3 regions of the Arthrobacter sp. NPDC093128 genome follow, and region 1 is predicted to be linked to each of the others. Evidence: riboswitches for the same ligand, from Rfam matches in the RefSeq annotation. Region 1 holds a riboswitch; each other region holds the start of a gene.
The links. A riboswitch is a leader RNA that binds a small molecule or an ion and turns the genes downstream of it on or off. The one in region 1 is predicted to bind S-adenosylmethionine.
Positions count from the first base shown of each region.

Region 2: linked by a shared signal. The riboswitch ahead of AB0N24_RS09560 (aminotransferase class V-fold PLP-dependent enzyme) and the one ahead of AB0N24_RS03305 (homoserine O-acetyltransferase) in region 1 are both predicted to bind S-adenosylmethionine.
Region 3: linked by a shared signal. The riboswitch ahead of AB0N24_RS11175 (DUF1737 domain-containing protein) and the one ahead of AB0N24_RS03305 (homoserine O-acetyltransferase) in region 1 are both predicted to bind S-adenosylmethionine.

Region 1 is NZ_JBFBEY010000002.1:320,735-326,197, reverse strand. Features, by position in the region: gene AB0N24_RS03320 (LysR family transcriptional regulator) at 1-285, shown strand, start outside; gene AB0N24_RS03315 (zinc-dependent alcohol dehydrogenase family protein) at 288-1,406, opposite strand; gene AB0N24_RS03310 (MFS transporter) at 1,426-2,808, opposite strand; gene AB0N24_RS03305 (homoserine O-acetyltransferase) at 2,979-4,130, opposite strand; SAM riboswitch class IV at 4,143-4,258, opposite strand; gene AB0N24_RS03300 (bifunctional o-acetylhomoserine/o-acetylserine sulfhydrylase) at 4,396-5,463, opposite strand, start outside.
Region 2 is NZ_JBFBEY010000006.1:219,362-224,824, reverse strand. Features, by position in the region: gene AB0N24_RS09580 (CrcB family protein) at 1-288, opposite strand, end outside; gene AB0N24_RS09575 (CrcB family protein) at 285-704, opposite strand; gene AB0N24_RS09570 (metal-dependent transcriptional regulator) at 750-1,463, opposite strand; gene AB0N24_RS09565 (methyltransferase domain-containing protein) at 1,495-2,268, opposite strand; gene AB0N24_RS09560 (aminotransferase class V-fold PLP-dependent enzyme) at 2,332-3,759, opposite strand; SAM riboswitch class IV at 3,794-3,907, opposite strand; gene hisN (histidinol-phosphatase) at 4,101-4,913, opposite strand; gene AB0N24_RS09550 (ribosome small subunit-dependent GTPase A) at 5,025-5,463, opposite strand, start outside.
Region 3 is NZ_JBFBEY010000008.1:62,115-67,577, reverse strand. Features, by position in the region: gene AB0N24_RS11185 (aromatic amino acid ammonia-lyase) at 1-273, opposite strand, end outside; gene AB0N24_RS11180 (NtaA/DmoA family FMN-dependent monooxygenase) at 278-1,573, opposite strand; SAM riboswitch class IV at 1,817-1,932, shown strand; gene AB0N24_RS11175 (DUF1737 domain-containing protein) at 1,967-2,266, shown strand; gene AB0N24_RS11170 (rhodanese-like domain-containing protein) at 2,263-2,673, shown strand; gene AB0N24_RS11165 (O-succinylhomoserine sulfhydrylase) at 2,674-3,882, shown strand; gene AB0N24_RS11160 (isoprenylcysteine carboxylmethyltransferase family protein) at 3,884-4,465, shown strand; gene AB0N24_RS11155 (hypothetical protein) at 4,543-5,166, shown strand; gene AB0N24_RS11150 (nuclear transport factor 2 family protein) at 5,260-5,463, opposite strand, start outside.

The DNA.
Region 1 (5,463 bases):
GGGCACCGGTCTTCGCAGCTGCCCGCGCCCAAGTCCAGCTTCCAGGCCACCAGCGTGTTCGCCCAGGTGGAGGCTGTCCGCTGCGGCGCGGGCATCGGCCTGCTGCCGAACTTCATGGTGGCGGACAACCCGGACTTCGTGCCGGTGCTGCCCGAGCTGTTCCAGCGCCAGCTCCCCATCTGGGCGGTGGCGCGTCCGGAGTCGCTGCGCTCGGCTTCCGTCCGGGCCGTGGTGGATGCGCTCAAGGCCGAAGTGTCAGGCCGCCAGGAAATCCTGGCAGCCTGACACTAGGCCTGGAACAGCCGGCGCACCACTTCGCCGGCTGCCAGTGCATCGAGGCCTTCGTTGATTTCGGCCAGCGGCCTGGTGTCCGTGTGCAACAGTTCCACGGGGAGCCGCCCGCCCCGCCAGTGGTCAAGATACAGCGGAATGTCCCGTTCCGGGACGGCATCTCCCATGTAGGAACCGAGCAGCCGTTTCCCGGCACCGGCAAACTGCAAGGCCCCCACCGTCAGTTCCGCGGACGGTTTCGGCAGGCCGACGGAGACGACGGCGCCGCCGCGCGTTACGAGGTCCAGGCACGATGCGATCACCCCGGCGGACCCCACGGCCTCGACGGCGACGTCCACGCCGTCGCCGGTCGCCTCAGCGACCAGCCGCGCGGCGTCGCCCGGGGTGCCCACGGCCGTAGCACCGCAGTCCAGGGCGAGCTGGTGCTTGCCTTCGTTGGGGTCGATGGCAATGACGGCGGCGGCACCGGCCAAGGACGCCGCCATCACGGCGGAGAGCCCGACGGCGCCGAGTCCGAAAACGGCCACCGATTGCCCCGCGGTGACCGCCGCAGTGTTCAGCACGGCTCCCATTCCGGTGAGCACGGCGCAGCCGAACATGGCCGCAACGGTGTCCGGGACGTCGTCGCCGATCACCACGACGGATTCCCGGGCCACCACGGCATAGTCCGCAAAGGCCGACACCCCGAGGTGGTGGTTGATCCGCTCCCCCGCCGGTGTCCGCAGCAGCGCCTCACCGTGCAGGAGGTCACCTGAGCCGTTGACCTCCGCGGCGCGGTGGCACAGGGCCGGGCGGCCCGCGCGGCACGCCCGGCAGTTTCCGCAGCTGGGGACGAAGACCAGCACCACGTGGTCGCCTTCGGAGACGTCGTCGACGCCCTCGCCGACGGACACCACCCGCCCCACGGCCTCATGGCCGAGCGCCATCGGCAGTGGCCTGACGCGGGAGCCGTCCACCACCGAAAGGTCCGAGTGGCACAGGCTGGAGTAGGTGATGGTGACGCCGAGCTCGCCCGGCCGCGGTTCGGGCCGGTCCAGTTCCTGGATCAGCAGCGGACGGGCTTCGGTGTAGCCGGTTCCGGCGGGAACCGTGGAGTAGAGGACTGCTGCTCGCATGGAGGCTGTTTCCTTGCTCTTACTTTTTGCCGGCGGCAAGGAGGTCCGCCGTGCCCTGGGCGTCCGCGGCGTCGACGTCGTGGAGGGAAATGCCGCGCGTCTCCTTGAGGAAGTACACGGAAATCGCCGTCACGATGCAGGCGCCCAGCAGGTACAGCGCCACCGGGGTGGAGGACTTGAAGCTGCTGAGCAGTGCGGTGGCGATGATCGGCGCCAGCGAACCGGCCACGATCGAGGTGACCTGGTAGCCCAGTGATACGCCCGAATACCGCATCCGGGTGGGGAACATCTCGGCCATAATGGACGGCTGCCCGGCGTACATCAGTGCGTGGAACAGGAGTCCGATGGTGATGGCCGCGAGGATGACCAGGTCATTGGCGGTGTCCATCATGGGGAAGGCGAAGAAGCCCCAGGTGCCGCCGAGGATCGCTCCGGCCATGTATACCGGGCGGCGGCCGAAGGCGTCCGACAGTTTTCCGACCATCGGCACGGCGCAGAAGTGGATGAAGTGGGCCACGAGCAGGAGCAGCAGGATCCTGGACGTGTCTGTCTGGACCACGACCTTCAGGTAGGTGATGGAGAACGTGACCACGAGATAGTACAGGATGTTTTCCGCGAAGCGCAGGCCCATGGCAGTGAACACACCGCGCGGGTAACGGCGGAAGACTTCGGCCACGCCGTAGCCCTTCTTTTCCACGGTGACTTCCTTGCGGGCCTCGAGGAAGATGGGGGCATCCTGGACCTTGGTGCGGATGTAGTAGCCCACGATGACGATCACTGCGGACAGCCAGAAGGCCACGCGCCAGCCCCAGCCGAGGAAGTCGGCGGAGGACAGCGTCGAGGAAAGCGTGAACAGCACGCCGGTGGCCAGGAGGTTGCCCATGGGAACGGCGGACTGCGGCCAGCTGGACCAGAATCCGCGCGACTTACTGGGGCTGTGTTCGGCCACGAGCAGCACTGCGCCGCCCCATTCACCGCCGACCGCGAAGCCCTGCACGAAGCGCAGGAACACCAGCAGGGCCGGAGCCCAGTAGCCGATCTGGGCGAAGCTGGGCAGGCAGCCCATGGCGAAGGTAGAGACGCCCACCAGGATGATGCTCAGCTGGAGGAGCTGCTTGCGGCCGAACTTGTCGCCGAAGTGGCCGAAGACGATGCCGCCGATGGGGCGGGCCACGAAGCCCACCGCGTACGTGACGAAGGCGGCAATGATCCCGTCCAGTTCCGTGCCGGAATTGGGGAAGAACATCTTGCCGAAGACCAGGGTGGCCGCGGACGCGTAGAGGAAGAACTCATACCATTCAACAACGGTGCCGGCCATCGAGGCCGTTACCACCTTCTTCAGCCCGGAGGCCTTGACGTCAGTCTCATCCGTGCGCCCTGCGGCAGAGTTTTGTGTGCTCATTGTGAACTCCTTCGGCGTCTCCGTCGACACCATGTGGACCATTCCGTAGCGGACGCGTGTGATGTGCACCACCAACGCGCCGGTCCCCTAGAGTATGGGCTCACATTGCCGCAGGCTCAACGCCATTTTCTGCAGGACAGCTCTGCATAAATGCACATTGGGCCGACGGGCTACGCGAAGAAGTTCTGACGAAGCTGGGTGTTGAGCTGGCCGATCTCGGTCAGGAATCCGTCGTGGCCAATGGGTGCCTCGATCACGTGGACCGGCACTTCACCCGGGAGCGCAGCCGCCAGTTCGTGGGACTGGGCGGGGAAATACAGCCGGTCAGTGTCCACGGCGGCAATGAAGAATTCCGCCGTGGACTGTGCCAGCGCTTCCTTGAGCGAGCCGCGGCCCCGGACCACGTCGTGGCTCATGAGCGCTTCCGTGATGGCGATGTAGCTGTTGGCATCGAACCGCCGGACCAGCTTGGTGCCCTGGTGGTCCAGGTAGCTCTCCACCTGGTAACGGCCGCGATCCCCCAGCGAGACTGCCTGGAGCGGTGCTTCGCCGCCCTGGGCACTGCGGCCGAAGCGGGTCTCGAACTCGTTCGCGGAGCGGTACGTGATGTGCGCAATCCTGCGGGCAAGGGCCAGGCCGGCTTCCGGCTCGGGGCCGCCGTAGTAGTCGCCGCCGTTGAAGTTGACGTCCTGGCGGATGGCGAGGGTCTGCGCCTGGGCAAAGGCGATCTGCTCGGCGGTGCTGCTGGCGCCAATGGAAATCACGCCGCAGCGCCGGACCCGGTCCGGGAAGCTGACAGCCCATTCCAGGGCACGGGCTCCGCCCATCGATCCGCCCAGCACCGCGTACCAGCTCCCGATGCCCAGGGCGTCTGCCAGCCGGGCCTCGGCCGCCGTCGTGTCCCGCAGGGTGACCAGTGGAAAGCGTGAGCCCCACGGCTTCCCGTCCGGGGCAGGAGTGGAGGGGCCGGTGGAGCCGTAGCAGCCGCCCACGATGTTAATGGAGATCACGAAGTACTTGTCCGTATCAACCGGCGCGCCCGGACCGGCCAGCTGCTCCCACCAGCCTTCCTCGTCGCCGGCCCCCCTTGTCACGTGGGTGCTGCCGGTCAGCGCGTGCTGCACCAGCACGGCGTTGGAGCGGTCCGGGTTCAGCGTGCCCCACGTTTCGTAGGCGAGGGTGACGTCGGGCAGGTGCCCTCCCGCTTCGAGGTCAAGGCCGCCGATGCTCAGGAACTTGACCGTGCCATCAGGAACTGCGTTGGTTTTCACTTCGTGAACGTCTGTTTCGGGTACACCGCTGCGGGTGACGGCAATCGTCATCTGAGGACCTCTTCTTCGCGCTTGCCCGCCGCCAACTGGCTGGCAGGCCAGGTCTTCACCCGGGGCACCCCGCCGCGTAAGGAGGGTTGCCGGCCAGCAAGCCGGGGCTGTCGCTGGCACTCATGACCTGTAGTGAGTCTACGAAATGCGTCCCGGCAATGGCGAAGATTGTGACACCAATATGACTCCCGGCGTCGAGGCGCCGGGAGTCATACGGGGTCAGCACCGCGGCGGCAGGCCCTCCCGGGCAGCCGCCGCCGCTCCCTTAGGCGCCTTTGGCGGCGCGGAAACCGGCGTCGAGGTCGGCGATGATGTCATCGATGTGCTCCAGCCCCACGGAGAGCCGGACCAGACCCGGCGTCACGCCCGCCACGGCCTGCTGTTCGGCTGTCAGCTGGCTGTGCGTGGTCGACGCCGGGTGGATGACCAGGGAGCGCACGTCACCGATGTTCGCCACATGGGAGTGAAGTTCCAGGGCGTCCACGAACCGCTTGCCGGCCTCGGCCCCGCCGGCGATGTTGAACGAGACGATGGCGCCGGTCCCCTTGGGCCCGTACTTGCGGCCGCGCTCGAACCAGGGGCTGGACGGCAGCCCCGCATAGGCGACGGATTCGACGTCGGACCGGGCTTCGAGCCATTCGGCGACGCTCACTGCGTTGGCAACGTGACGCTCAACGCGCAGGCTGAGGGTTTCCAGGCCCTGGGCGATGAGGAAGGCGTTAAACGGGGAAACGGCCGAGCCCAGGTCGCGCAGCAACTGGACGCGCGCCTTGAGGATGTAGGAGAGGTTCGCCCCCAGGGCACCCTCCGCCCCGAGGTCCCGCGCGTACACGAGTCCGTTGTAGGTGGGATCCGGGGTGTTGAAGCCCGGAAACCTGTCCGGGTCCTTGCCGAAGTCGAAGTTGCCCGAGTCCACGATCACTCCGGCAATCGCACTGCCGTGGCCGCCAAGGTACTTCGTCGCCGAGTGGACCACGATGTCCGCGCCCCACTCCAGCGGCCGGATGAGGTACGGCGTGGACAGCGTGTTGTCCACGATCAGCGGCACGCCGGCTTCATGGGCGGTGCGCGAGACCCCCTCGATGTCCAGGACGTCCTGGCGGGGGTTGGACACCACCTCGGCGAAGAACAGCTTGGTGTTGGGCCGGACTGCGTCCTTCCACTGCTGCAGGTTGTCCGGATCCTCCACGAACGTCACGGAGATGCCGAACTTCTTCAGGGTGTGGGCCAGCAGGTTGTACGTGCCGCCGTAGAGGCTGGGGCTGGCCACCACGTGGTCGCCGGCTTCGGCGACGTTGAGGATGGCGAACGTTTCGGCAGCCTGACCCGAGCT
Region 2 (5,463 bases), on a different contig from region 1:
GTACCGCCCTTCACTGACAAGCCGGATGGTTGCAGTGGTCCAGGAACTGAACGTCGTCAGGCCGCCCGCGAGGCCCGTGGCGACCGAGGCATGCCATTCCTCGCCGAGCCCCAGCCGTCCGCTGACGCCCACTGAAAGGCCGATGATGAGTGACCCGGTGACGTTTACCAGCAGCGTTGCCCAGGGCCAGTGCCGGCGCGTGCCGGTGCGGTGCGCGAACCAGGTGTCGATGGAAAACCTGAGCAAGCCCCCGGCAACGCCAAAAATACCGACCAACACAGCTGTCATGAGGCTCCTCCGGTCCGGTCACTCAAGGCCTTGCCGGCCTTCCAGCCCGCGGCGGCCGCACCAAGCCCCAGGACCAGAGAGAGTCCGAGATAGATCAGCCATGTCGCGTGTAGGCCGGAACGTGCCTGTTGGTCAACTGAGAACACCACTGCCGAGAAGGTGGTGAAGGATCCCAGGAGCCCCGGCCCGATTCCTGCCCTCAGCCAGAACGCCGTCGTCGGCCGGGCCATCCAGACCGTGGTGAGGGCCGCCAGGACGAAGCTGCCGCTGACGTTGATGGCCAGGGTGGTCCAGGGGATCGTTCCGGCGGCTTCCGGGAAGACCAAGCCCAGGCCGTAGCGGAGCTCCGTCCCAACGAGTGCCCCGACGGCCACCGCCGTCCAGGCGCGCCAGCCCGGGCCCGCGACACCCTTCATTCAGGCAGCACCGTTACAGGCGTCACCGATACGGTGGGCACGGGTTCAGGCGTCCGCAAGCCGGCATCCGGCATGGCCCGTGTCGCTGTGCACCCACAGCGCTGACGAAACCTCATCGGCAAGGTCGAATTCGCGGTCGGCGCCCGCCGGGCCGATCCGGACCACGAGGGCACCGCCGAAGGGTTTCCGGCCGAGTACTTCAATGTCTGCATCGAGGTCGATCTTCTCGGCGGACAGATAGCGCAGGAGGTCGGGGTTTTCGTCGCTGATCCTGGTGATCCGGCCCGTGTGGCCCTCGTCGAGTTCGCTCATACGGTGGGCGCGGGGCATGCGGACGGTGCCGTCCGCTGCGGGGATGGGATCGCCGTGCGGGTCGCGGAGCGGATTGCCGAGCTTGCGGGCCATCCGCTCGATGAAGGTGTCGGAGACGGCGTGTTCCAGGAGCTCGGCTTCGTCGTGGACCTCGTCCCAGCTGTAGCCGAGTTCCTGGACAAGGTAGGTCTCGATGAGCCGGTGACGCCGGACCATGGACAGCGCCAGCCGGATGCCGTCGGCCGTGAGCGTGATGGCGCTGTAGGGCTTGTGGTCAACCAGGCCCTGGTCTTTCAGCTTTCGGACCATTTCCGAGACCGAGGAGTTCGCGACCCCGAGCCGTTGTGCCAGCTGCGAGGAGGTGATGGGTTTGTCCTGCCACTCCGTGAAGGAGTAGATGACCTTGACGTAGTCCTCGATGGAGGAGGAGGGCGCGCTGGTCTTCACGGGTCCAAGCCTACCGCTTTGTCTGCACGACTCATGCTTTGAACGCCCGCCAGGTCTGGGTCAGGTAGGGGAGTCCGACGACGTCCCCGCGCGAGTGGGTCAGATGCTCGTGGAGGTACCAGTCCAGGTTGTCCCGGACTTTGGCCCGGGTGCCCTCACCGGCGGCAAGGTAATAGCTGCGGGACTTCGCCAATTCCACAATGTCCTCGGTGGTCACCGGATCTTCCCAGCGTGTCAGGTGGCTCTCAAGCCCGGTGAACTCCGGCCCGATCGCGGGACGGAAGTCCGGCTTGTGCACATCGCCGGCATGCATGATCCGGGAGAGCCGGTGAACCCACGGGACCGACGTGTCCAACTGGTTCCAGACCAGCCCCAGCACGCCGCCGGGGCGGAGGATGCGGGAAATTTCCGTGCTCGCAAGGAGCGGATCGCACCAGTGCCACGCCTGGGCAACGCTGACGACGTCGAACGCGCTGTCCGCGAGTCCGGTCGCCTCTGCGGTGCCCTCTGCCGCGGGAACTCCCGGCAGGGCAAGCCGCAGCTGGGCGAGCATGTCCGGCGAGGGGTCCACTGCGGAGACCGTGAGACCACGCTGCACCAGCAAGACAGTGAATTTGCCCGTCCCGGCTCCGATGTCAGCGGCATTGGCGGCCCCGGCTGTCCCGCCGGCGCTTCGGATCAGCCAGTCCGCCGAATCGGCAGGATAGCCCGGGCGGACACGGTCATAATGCTCACCGCCGTCCTGGAAGCTCTGTCCGAGTTCATACCGGCGCTGGTGGTGCAGTTTGGGGCCTCCCCGTGCCACGTGCAGTCTCCTTCGGGCAGGCTGGATTACTTACCCCTCGAATTTACCGCAAACGCCGGGCCCTTAGTCTTCGGTGCAGGGCGCTGCTCCCGCGGTGCCGGGGGTGTTGGGTGCCCAGTCCGGGTAGCTGCGGGTGTCGTTGGCCGGTACCCAGCGGCCGGAGTCCACCACGTAGTCCCAGCCGAGACCGGTCCTGCGGAGTTCCTCGATGCCGGCCAGCAGGCGCTGGGCGTCCTCCAGCCTGGACCCGACGCCGAAGCTTGCACGCAGCGAACCGGACGGAAGGCCCAAGCGCTTGAGCAGCGGGTGGGCGCAGAAGCGGCCGTCGCGGAGGCCAACACCGTGTTCCGCGGAAAGGTAGGCGGCCACGAGGCCTGCGTCGTAGCCCTCGACCGAGAAGTTGACCACGCCAATGGTGTCCGCTGCCTGGTCGGTGTCGCTGAAGATCTGGTGGACCGTAACGCCGTCGATCTTCCGCAGGCCTTCAACGAGGAAGGATCTGATGGCTGTCTCGTGGGCGTGCCACAGCTCCTGGTCCAGCGCACCGATAACCTGCGTGGCGCGGGCCAGCGTGGCTGCACCAAGAACGTTGGGCGACCCGCCCTCATGCCGCGCCGGTCCGGTAGCCCAGCTGACGGAGTCCAGCCGGGCCTCACGGACGGCTCCGCCGCCTGCCAGGTGGGGTGTGCCGGCGTCGAGCCAGTCCGGCCGGCCCACGAGGACACCCGAGCCGAACGGCGCGTACAGCTTGTGGCCCGAGAAGGCGAGGTAGTCGACGTCGTCCGCCGCGATATCGATGCGGCGGTGCGGGGCCAGCTGTGCCGCGTCCACAACGATCCTTGCGCCGTGTTCGTGGGCCAGTGCGGCCAGCTCGCGGATGGGGAGGATTTCACCGGTGACGTTGGAGGCTCCCGTTACGGCCAGCAGGCTGATGTCGCCCTGGCTGAGCTCGGAGCGCAGGTTCTCGAGCGTGGCGCTCAGCGTGGGAGCGGCAACAACGCTGCGGTGCGGCACACCCTGCCAGGGAAGCAGGTTGGCGTGGTGCTCGATGTCGAGATACAGCACCTCACCGGTGTGGCGGCCGTCCGCCACGGGCAGGCAGCCCGCCAGCAGGTTCAGGGAGTCCGTGGTGTTCCTGGTGAAGATCACGGAATCGTCGGTCCTGCCGCCGACGAATGCGCGGACGATGCTCCGGGAGTTTTCGTACACCGAGGTGCTGATCTGCGAGGCGTAGCCGGCGCCGCGGTGGACACTGGCGTAGTACGGCAGGATTTCGTTCAGGTAGGCCGACACGACGGAAAGGGCCGGAGCGGACGCTCCATAGTCCAGGTTTGCGTAGCGGACGTGGCCACCCTGGATCAGCGGAGCCTGGATCTCGGCGCCGGTGACGGCCGAGAGCGGCCGCTTGGCAATGGTGAAGCGTTCGTCCAGGAGGCCTGCGGCCGTCGAGGACGCGGTTCCGGGGTTTGCGGGGAAAGTGGCAGTAGTCATGGGGACCTCACTGTAAAGGACCCCTCACTCCGGGGATCCGCGCTTGCCGGGTCCGTTCCGGACCGGCCTGGTCGTCACCCGGGGCACCCCACCGCGAATGGAGGGTTGCCGGCCAGCAAACCGGGGTTTCGCGCTGGCACTCGTGACCTGTTTCGAGATTAGGACATTCGCGGCGCCGCGGGAAAGCCACGCCAATTATTAAGCCGTTTGTTACGCATGCCCGGAGAAGCGGGTTCCGTCCGAATAAACGACGGCGGACACCCCCTTGGGAGGGGCATCCGCCGTCGTTTATTCTGCAGTCCGTCCATGCGTCCGCACCGGGTTCCGGTGCGGGCCACCCCTCAGAGGAGGTCGTCGAGGTCCGGGTTCAGCCGCTTGAGGACTTCGGAGTGGAGGATCGAGTTGGTGGCCAGGGCGTTTCCGCCGAAGGGGCCGTCCACTCCCTCCAAGGATGTGAAGCGGCCGCCCGCTTCAGTGACAATCGGCACCAGCGCGGCCATGTCGTAGAGGTTCAGCTCCGGCTCGCAGGCGATGTCCACGCATCCCTCGGCCACCATGCAATAGGACCAGAAGTCGCCGTAGGCGCGGGTCCGCCAAACCTCCTCGGTGAGGCCGAGGAACTCGTCCAGGTTGCCGCGTTCCTTCCAGCCGCCCAGGCTCGAGTAGGAGAGTGAAGCGTCCGAAAGCTCGGACACGTTCGAGACCTTCAGCCGCGTGGCCGCAGCAAGGGACCGCCCCATGTAGGCGCCGGCGCCCTTCGCGGCCCACCAGCGCTTGCCCAGTGCCGGCGCGCTGACCAGGCCAACCACGGGTTCGCCCTCATCCACGAGGGCAATCAGGGTGGCCCAGACAGGCACACCACGGACGAAGTTTTTGGTGCCGTCGATCGGATCGATGATCCAGCGGCGGGAACCATGCCCGGAACTGCCGAACTCTTCGCCGAGGACGGCGTCGCGCGGGCGGGAGCGCGAGAGCTGTCCGCGGATGGATTCTTCAGCTGCCTTGTCAGCATCCGTGACCGGGGTAAGGTCCGGTTTGGTTTCAATCTGAAGGTCCAGCGCCTTGAAACGGCTCATGGTCTGGGAGTCAACAGAGTCGGCCAGGACATGGGCGAGGCGCAGGTCATCGTTGTAGCTCGAAGCGGGTTGGGTCATGCTTCCAAACTACCGTCTCTGCGGCCGGCCGGCTGGGAGGCCACGTCCTGCACCGTGCTGCCCGTGAATCCGCCCCGTGGCAGGGCCCCGGGCACAGGCGGCGAAACGGCGCTACGAAACAATGCCGAGTTCCTTGGCTTCCTGCGCTTCCATCCGGGGATCGGTGCCGAGCAGACGGCGCAGTGACGCCAGCCGCGCTGCGCCGGACGGCCCTGCGTGCCCTTCGGACACCCAGGCGTCCACTCCGCAGTTGACGGCGGAGGAATCATGCTTGCAGCCGCGTTCGCAGGCATCCGTGCCGGGTTCGAGATCGGGAAAGGACCGGAGGATCCGGTCCGGGTCCACGTGCGCGAGGCCGAATGACCGGATGCCCGGGGTGTCGATAATCCAGCTCCCGGCGGGCGCGTCACTGATCCGCAGGGCCAGCGCCGACGACGACGTGTGCCGTCCCCGCCCGGTGACGGCGTTGACGCCTCCGGTAGCGCGCTCTGCGCCGGTCAGGGCGTTGACCATGGTGGACTTGCCCACCCCGGAATGGCCAAGCATGACC
Region 3 (5,463 bases), on a different contig from region 1:
GCTGTTGTGGTACCGCACCACCTGCACCTGGTAGGCAAGGATCGATTTGTCCTCCACAGCGGTGTCACGCCCGGAACCCAGCAAGGTGTTGAGGCCGTAGACGCTGTGGCCGGACTCGATGGCCTGCTGCACCACCTCACGCGAGAGCCCGATCAGCTCCAGGGCGTCAGTACTCAGGACGAATTTCACCGCCGGATCGGCCGCTGCCTCCGCGACGTCCCTGGCGCGCAGGTGGGCCGTGCCGATCAGGAAGTTGCCGCTGCCGTTGCCCATGGGACTAGAAGTCCAGTAGGTTCCGGCGGAAGCCGCCGTCGCCATAGCTTGTTCGGAGCAGCCCCCGGCGCCGCAGCACCGGCGCCAGGCGGTCCAGCACCCCGTGAACCGTGGCCGGGTCCACGAAACCGGAGAACAGGAAACCGTCCCCGCCCACCTGCGCCCCTGTCTCCTCGAGGTAGTCCGCAATCTCTTCGGCGGTGCCGATGATGCTGTCCCCGGCGCCGCCACTGCGGGCCTGCAGGAGCTGGCGCAGCGTGGATCCGGGCGGACCGGCTTTGGCGAAATGGTCCAGGGTGCCCTGGTTGCTGTTCGTGGTGAGGTCGGGGAGCGGGGCGTCGAGGTCGAACTGCTTGAAGTCGATCACGGAGAGGTAGGAGATGGAATTCAGCTGGCTGTCGATGTCGCGCTGCGTGAGCTGGCGGCGCTGCTCCCGGAGCTCCTCAGCTTCGGCGCGGGAGCCCACCACGGTGGGTTTGAGGACGTAAAGCACCTTGATATCGTCGGCGTTCCGCCCGGCCGCGGCTGCCTCGGCGCGGATCGAATCGCGGTAGGCCTTCATGCCGTCCACACCCCTCGCCAGGGCAAGAGCGACGTCGGCGTTGCCGCCCGCGAACGCCTTGCCCCGCGGGGACGCGCCGGCCTGGACCAGCACCGGCTCCTCGGGCAGCGGCGCGGTGTTCAGCGGCCCCCGGACCTTGAAGAACTCGCCGTCGTGGTTGATCGGGTGGACCTTCGTGTGGTCCGCGAACACGCCCGCTTCCGCGTCCTCCAGGATGGCGTCCGGCTCCCAGCTGCGCCAGAGCCTGCGCACCACGTCCACGAATTCCTCCGCCTTCTCGTAGCGGAGGTCATGCTCGATCTGCTGGTCCAGGCCGTAGTTCTGCGCGGCAAGATCGCTGCCGGAGGTCACCACGTTCCAGCCCAGCTGCCCGTTGGAGAAGTGCTGCAGGGTCGCCAGCAGCCGCGCAGCTGTGAACGGCGGGTAGAAGGACGCGCTCACCGTGGGAACAATGCCGAGGTGTTCCGTGGCGGAGAGCAGGTACGGAACCAGGGCCAGCGGATCATGCTTGGGCGCGAAGGACGCCTGGGCCAGCGACACCTTGGCGCTCCCGCCGTAGGTGTCCGGCACGGTGAGTGAATCCTCGATGATGAACAGGTCCAGCCCTGCCCGTTCGAATTCCCGCACGGCGTGCTGGTAGAGCGCCGGCTTTTTCCAGTCGTACCCGATGCCGTAACCGGGAGTGCCCCAGCCCTGGACGCCAAATCCGTGACCCACAAACCAACCGAAGTGCAGCATGGGACTGACTGTATTCCCGTTGGATCTGTTCACGGCTGCCTGATTTCATCCGGCGTTACAGCGGTTCATCTCCCGTCATTATCCTCCCCGCACCGGCATTTGTAACCGCAATACGGGGTCACGTACAGGCCGTAAGTGACCCCCAATAAGTTCCGGGTTAACTGCGCATTGCGCGTGGTCCCGTTACGGAAGATGACGACGACGGCGATGCAGGCGGCCGTCGTAAGTGTTACGTTTTTGGGGAGTAATGAGAACCGGTGGCAAGCCCTGACTGGCCGGTCGGCAACCCTCCCTTTCGCGGCGGGGTGCCTCAGGTGAATACTCGGCATATCGACCAATTCGAGCTGCAAGCGTGAGAGAAGGAGACCCGTCGTGTCTGACGCCCCCGCCCAACTGGTTCCGGCCGCCGCCCCGGCTGCCGCCCAGGACCAGCCCCAGGAAAAGCTGGCGTACCGGCTGATCACCGGCCCCGATGACCGCACCTTCTGCGAGCGCATCTCCGCGGCACTGTCCGAAGGGTACATCCTGCACGGGAGCCCGGCGGCCACCTTCAACGGCACGAGCGTGATCGTGGCGCAGGCAGTGATCCTGCCCGCGGCCATCGCCACCGCCGACGCCGCTGTGGCAACCGCGGTGGACGAGCTCGACTTCGACGCCGACTTCCCCGGCGACGCTTTCGAGGGGCACGCGTGAGCTACGCCGGAGACCTGAGCCCCCAGGACGCCTGGGCCAAACTGGAACAGGGCGCCGTCCTGGTGGACGTCCGCACTGAGGGTGAGTGGGCGCACATCGGCATCCCGGACACCAAGGCCACGGAAAACGATCCCCTTTTTATCCAGTGGACTTTCCCGGGCGGGATCCCCAACCCGGAATTCATCAACCAGCTGAAGCAGCAGGCCCCGGAGGACACCGGCGTCGAACTGGTGTTCCTCTGCCGTTCCGGCGCCCGGTCGGTTGCCGCCGCCATCGCCGCCACGCAGGCCGGCTTCACCGCCTACAACGTCCTTGAAGGCTTCGAAGGCGAACCGGACCGTTGGGGCGAGCGCACCGTCAACGGCTGGAAAAACCGCGGCCTGCCCACCAACCTCGGAAAGAACTAAGTGACCTTCAACCCCGATGCCGCCGGCTGGAGCCCCGACACCCAGGCTGTCCGCGGCGGCCTTGACCGCACCAATTTCCAGGAAACCACCGAGCCGATCTTCCTGACCTCCGGCTTCGTGTACGAATCCGCGGCAGCTGCCGAGCGCGCCTTCACGGGCGAGGACGAACGGTTCGTCTACTCCCGCTACGGCAACCCGTCGGTGGCCACCTTCCAGGAACGCCTCCGGCTGCTCGAAGGCACCGAGGCGTGCTTCGCGACGGCGTCCGGCATGTCCGCCGTGTTCACGGCACTGGGCGCCTTGCTCGCCGCCGGTGACCGGGTTGTGGCTGCACGCTCGCTGTTCGGCTCGTGTTTCGTCATCCTGAACGAGATCCTGCCGCGGTGGGGCGTGGAAACGGTGTTCGTCGACGGACCGGACCTGGACCAGTGGCGGGCCGCCCTGGCAGAGCCGACGACCGCCGTGTTCTTCGAGTCTCCGTCCAACCCCATGCAGGAGATCGTGGACATCGCCGCGGTCAGCGAACTGGCGCATGCGGCAGGAGCAACGGTGGTGGTCGACAATGTGTTCGCCACTCCCCTGCTCCAGCGCTGCGGCGACCTCGGCGCCGACGTGGTGGTGTACTCCGGCACCAAGCACATTGACGGCCAGGGCCGGGTCCTGGGCGGCGCCATCCTGGGCACCAAGGAGTTCATCGACGGTCCGGTCAAGCAGCTCATGCGCCACACCGGACCGGCGCTTTCCGCATTCAACGCCTGGGTGCTGACCAAGGGCCTGGAAACCATGGCGCTGCGCGTCAACCACTCCTCGGCCTCGGCGCTCCGCCTGGCCGAATGGCTTGAGGAGCAGCCCGCCGTCAGCTGGGTCAAGTACCCGCTGCTGAAGTCACACCCGCAGTACGAGCTGGCAGCAAAGCAGATGAAAGCCGGCGGGACCGTGCTGACGCTGGAGCTGTCGCCGTCCGCGGGCCGTACGGCGAAAGAGGCCGCCTTCGCGCTGCTGGACTCGCTGCGGATCATCGACATCTCCAACAACCTCGGCGATGCGAAGTCGCTCATCACCCACCCCGCCACCACCACCCACCGTGCCATGGGGCCGGAAGGCCGTGCGGCCATCGGGCTGAGCGACGGCGTGGTCCGGCTCTCGGTAGGACTCGAGGATGTTGACGACCTGATCCGGGACCTGGAACAGGCGCTGAAGCAGATCTAGCGTGTCCTGGCGGACGCTGGCCTCGAATGTTCCGCTGCCGGAGCAGAACCTGCTGGGTATTGCCGCCGGCCTGCTGCTGCAGCGCGTACTGCCGTTGCGCCTGGGCGGCGGGACGAACCATGTTGTGCCCGGCACCCGGCGGCCGGGCACGCGGCAGCCCCACGCCGGCGGGCAGCGCTTCGATGGGCAAGAGGTCATTGGCCTCGGCGCCTTGGCAGCGGGGTGCTTGGTAATCGGCTGGTCCTGGGCAGCCGCCCGCGAAACGCGCCTCGCGGACCCCGGCGTGCTGGTCACTTCAGGACCCTATGCCCTCTGCCGCAACCCGATGTACGTCGGCTGGTCCCTCCTTCACCTGGGGATCGGCCTGGTGCGTGATGACGCGTGGATTCTAGCCGCCCTCCCGTTTTCGGCCGCCGCCGTCCACCGGCAGGTACTCCGTGAGGAGTCGCTGCTGGCGGACAAATTCGGTGACAGCTTCAGGTGCTACGAGCGCTCCGTGCCACGCTACATTCCTGCGTTTGTCAGCCGTGGGCGAGGATGGTGTCGATCAGCCGGGCCAGCTCGGGTGCATTGTTCGGGGTGACTTCAGGGCTGGCCTTCGCCTCTGGGCGTCCACCCCGGCTTTGGCGGGAGTCTTGACGCCAGTGCAAGGATGAAGGCATGTCCTTCTTCGACGACATTCCCGAACCGCCGCCGAGGCCCCGCCCGCCCCGGCACGTCCCGCCGGTGTGGGCCGGACCGCCGTCTGACGAGCTTCCTGCGGTCATTTCAGTGGGGCAGTTCCTTCACCGGTCTGACCGGATGGTCATGGCGGCGAAAAGTGTCGAGGTCTTTTCTGCCGGGTGCCTGTTCGAGGTGGTGTGGGCAGTCCGCCGGTCCAGCGAGAAGGACAGCGAATGGAGCCTTATCACCGATCAGTGCTTCAACCGGGGCGGCTACAGGCCGGATGCGGCGGGCGGCCACGGCGGCGCCCTCCGTTTCGGCGTCGCCTTTCCGGACGGGCGGAAGACCACGACTTCCCGGCTGCACCCGGGCATGTTTGACGGATCAGAGACAGTGGCGGGGCCGGTCCTGATGATGGCAGGCGGCAGTGGGGGCTCGGGCAGCGATGATGAGCTCTTCGCCTCCAGCAAGTTCTGGCTGTGGCCGCTTCCCCGGGGCGGCGACAGCCGGGTGGTGGCGCAATGGGACGACCTTGGCATGGCCGAGGTGTCGGTTCTGATCAGCGGAGAACAACTGGCGGCGGCAGCTCCGAAAGTGCAAAAGTACTGGGCCGGGCAGTGACCCCGGCCGGGTCATAGCACTGGGCTGGGCCACAACACTGTTCCGGGCCGTGGAAGGCGCCGATGGGGCGCCCTCACCGGCTGTCAGGTGGGGTTATGCCCAGAATGCGTCGCCCTTGGCGGTGTCCTGGAAGAACTCCCGTCCCTCAGTGATCTTGCCGTCAGCTACCCGGAATGCGATTACGCCGTCCTGGTCCAGGGCCCGGCCGCCGTTCTCGGCCTGGTTGTGCTGCACCGCAATAGTGTTGGTTTCCCCGCCGATGATCTCCTCAACTGTCACCTTCAGGTTGCCTCCTGA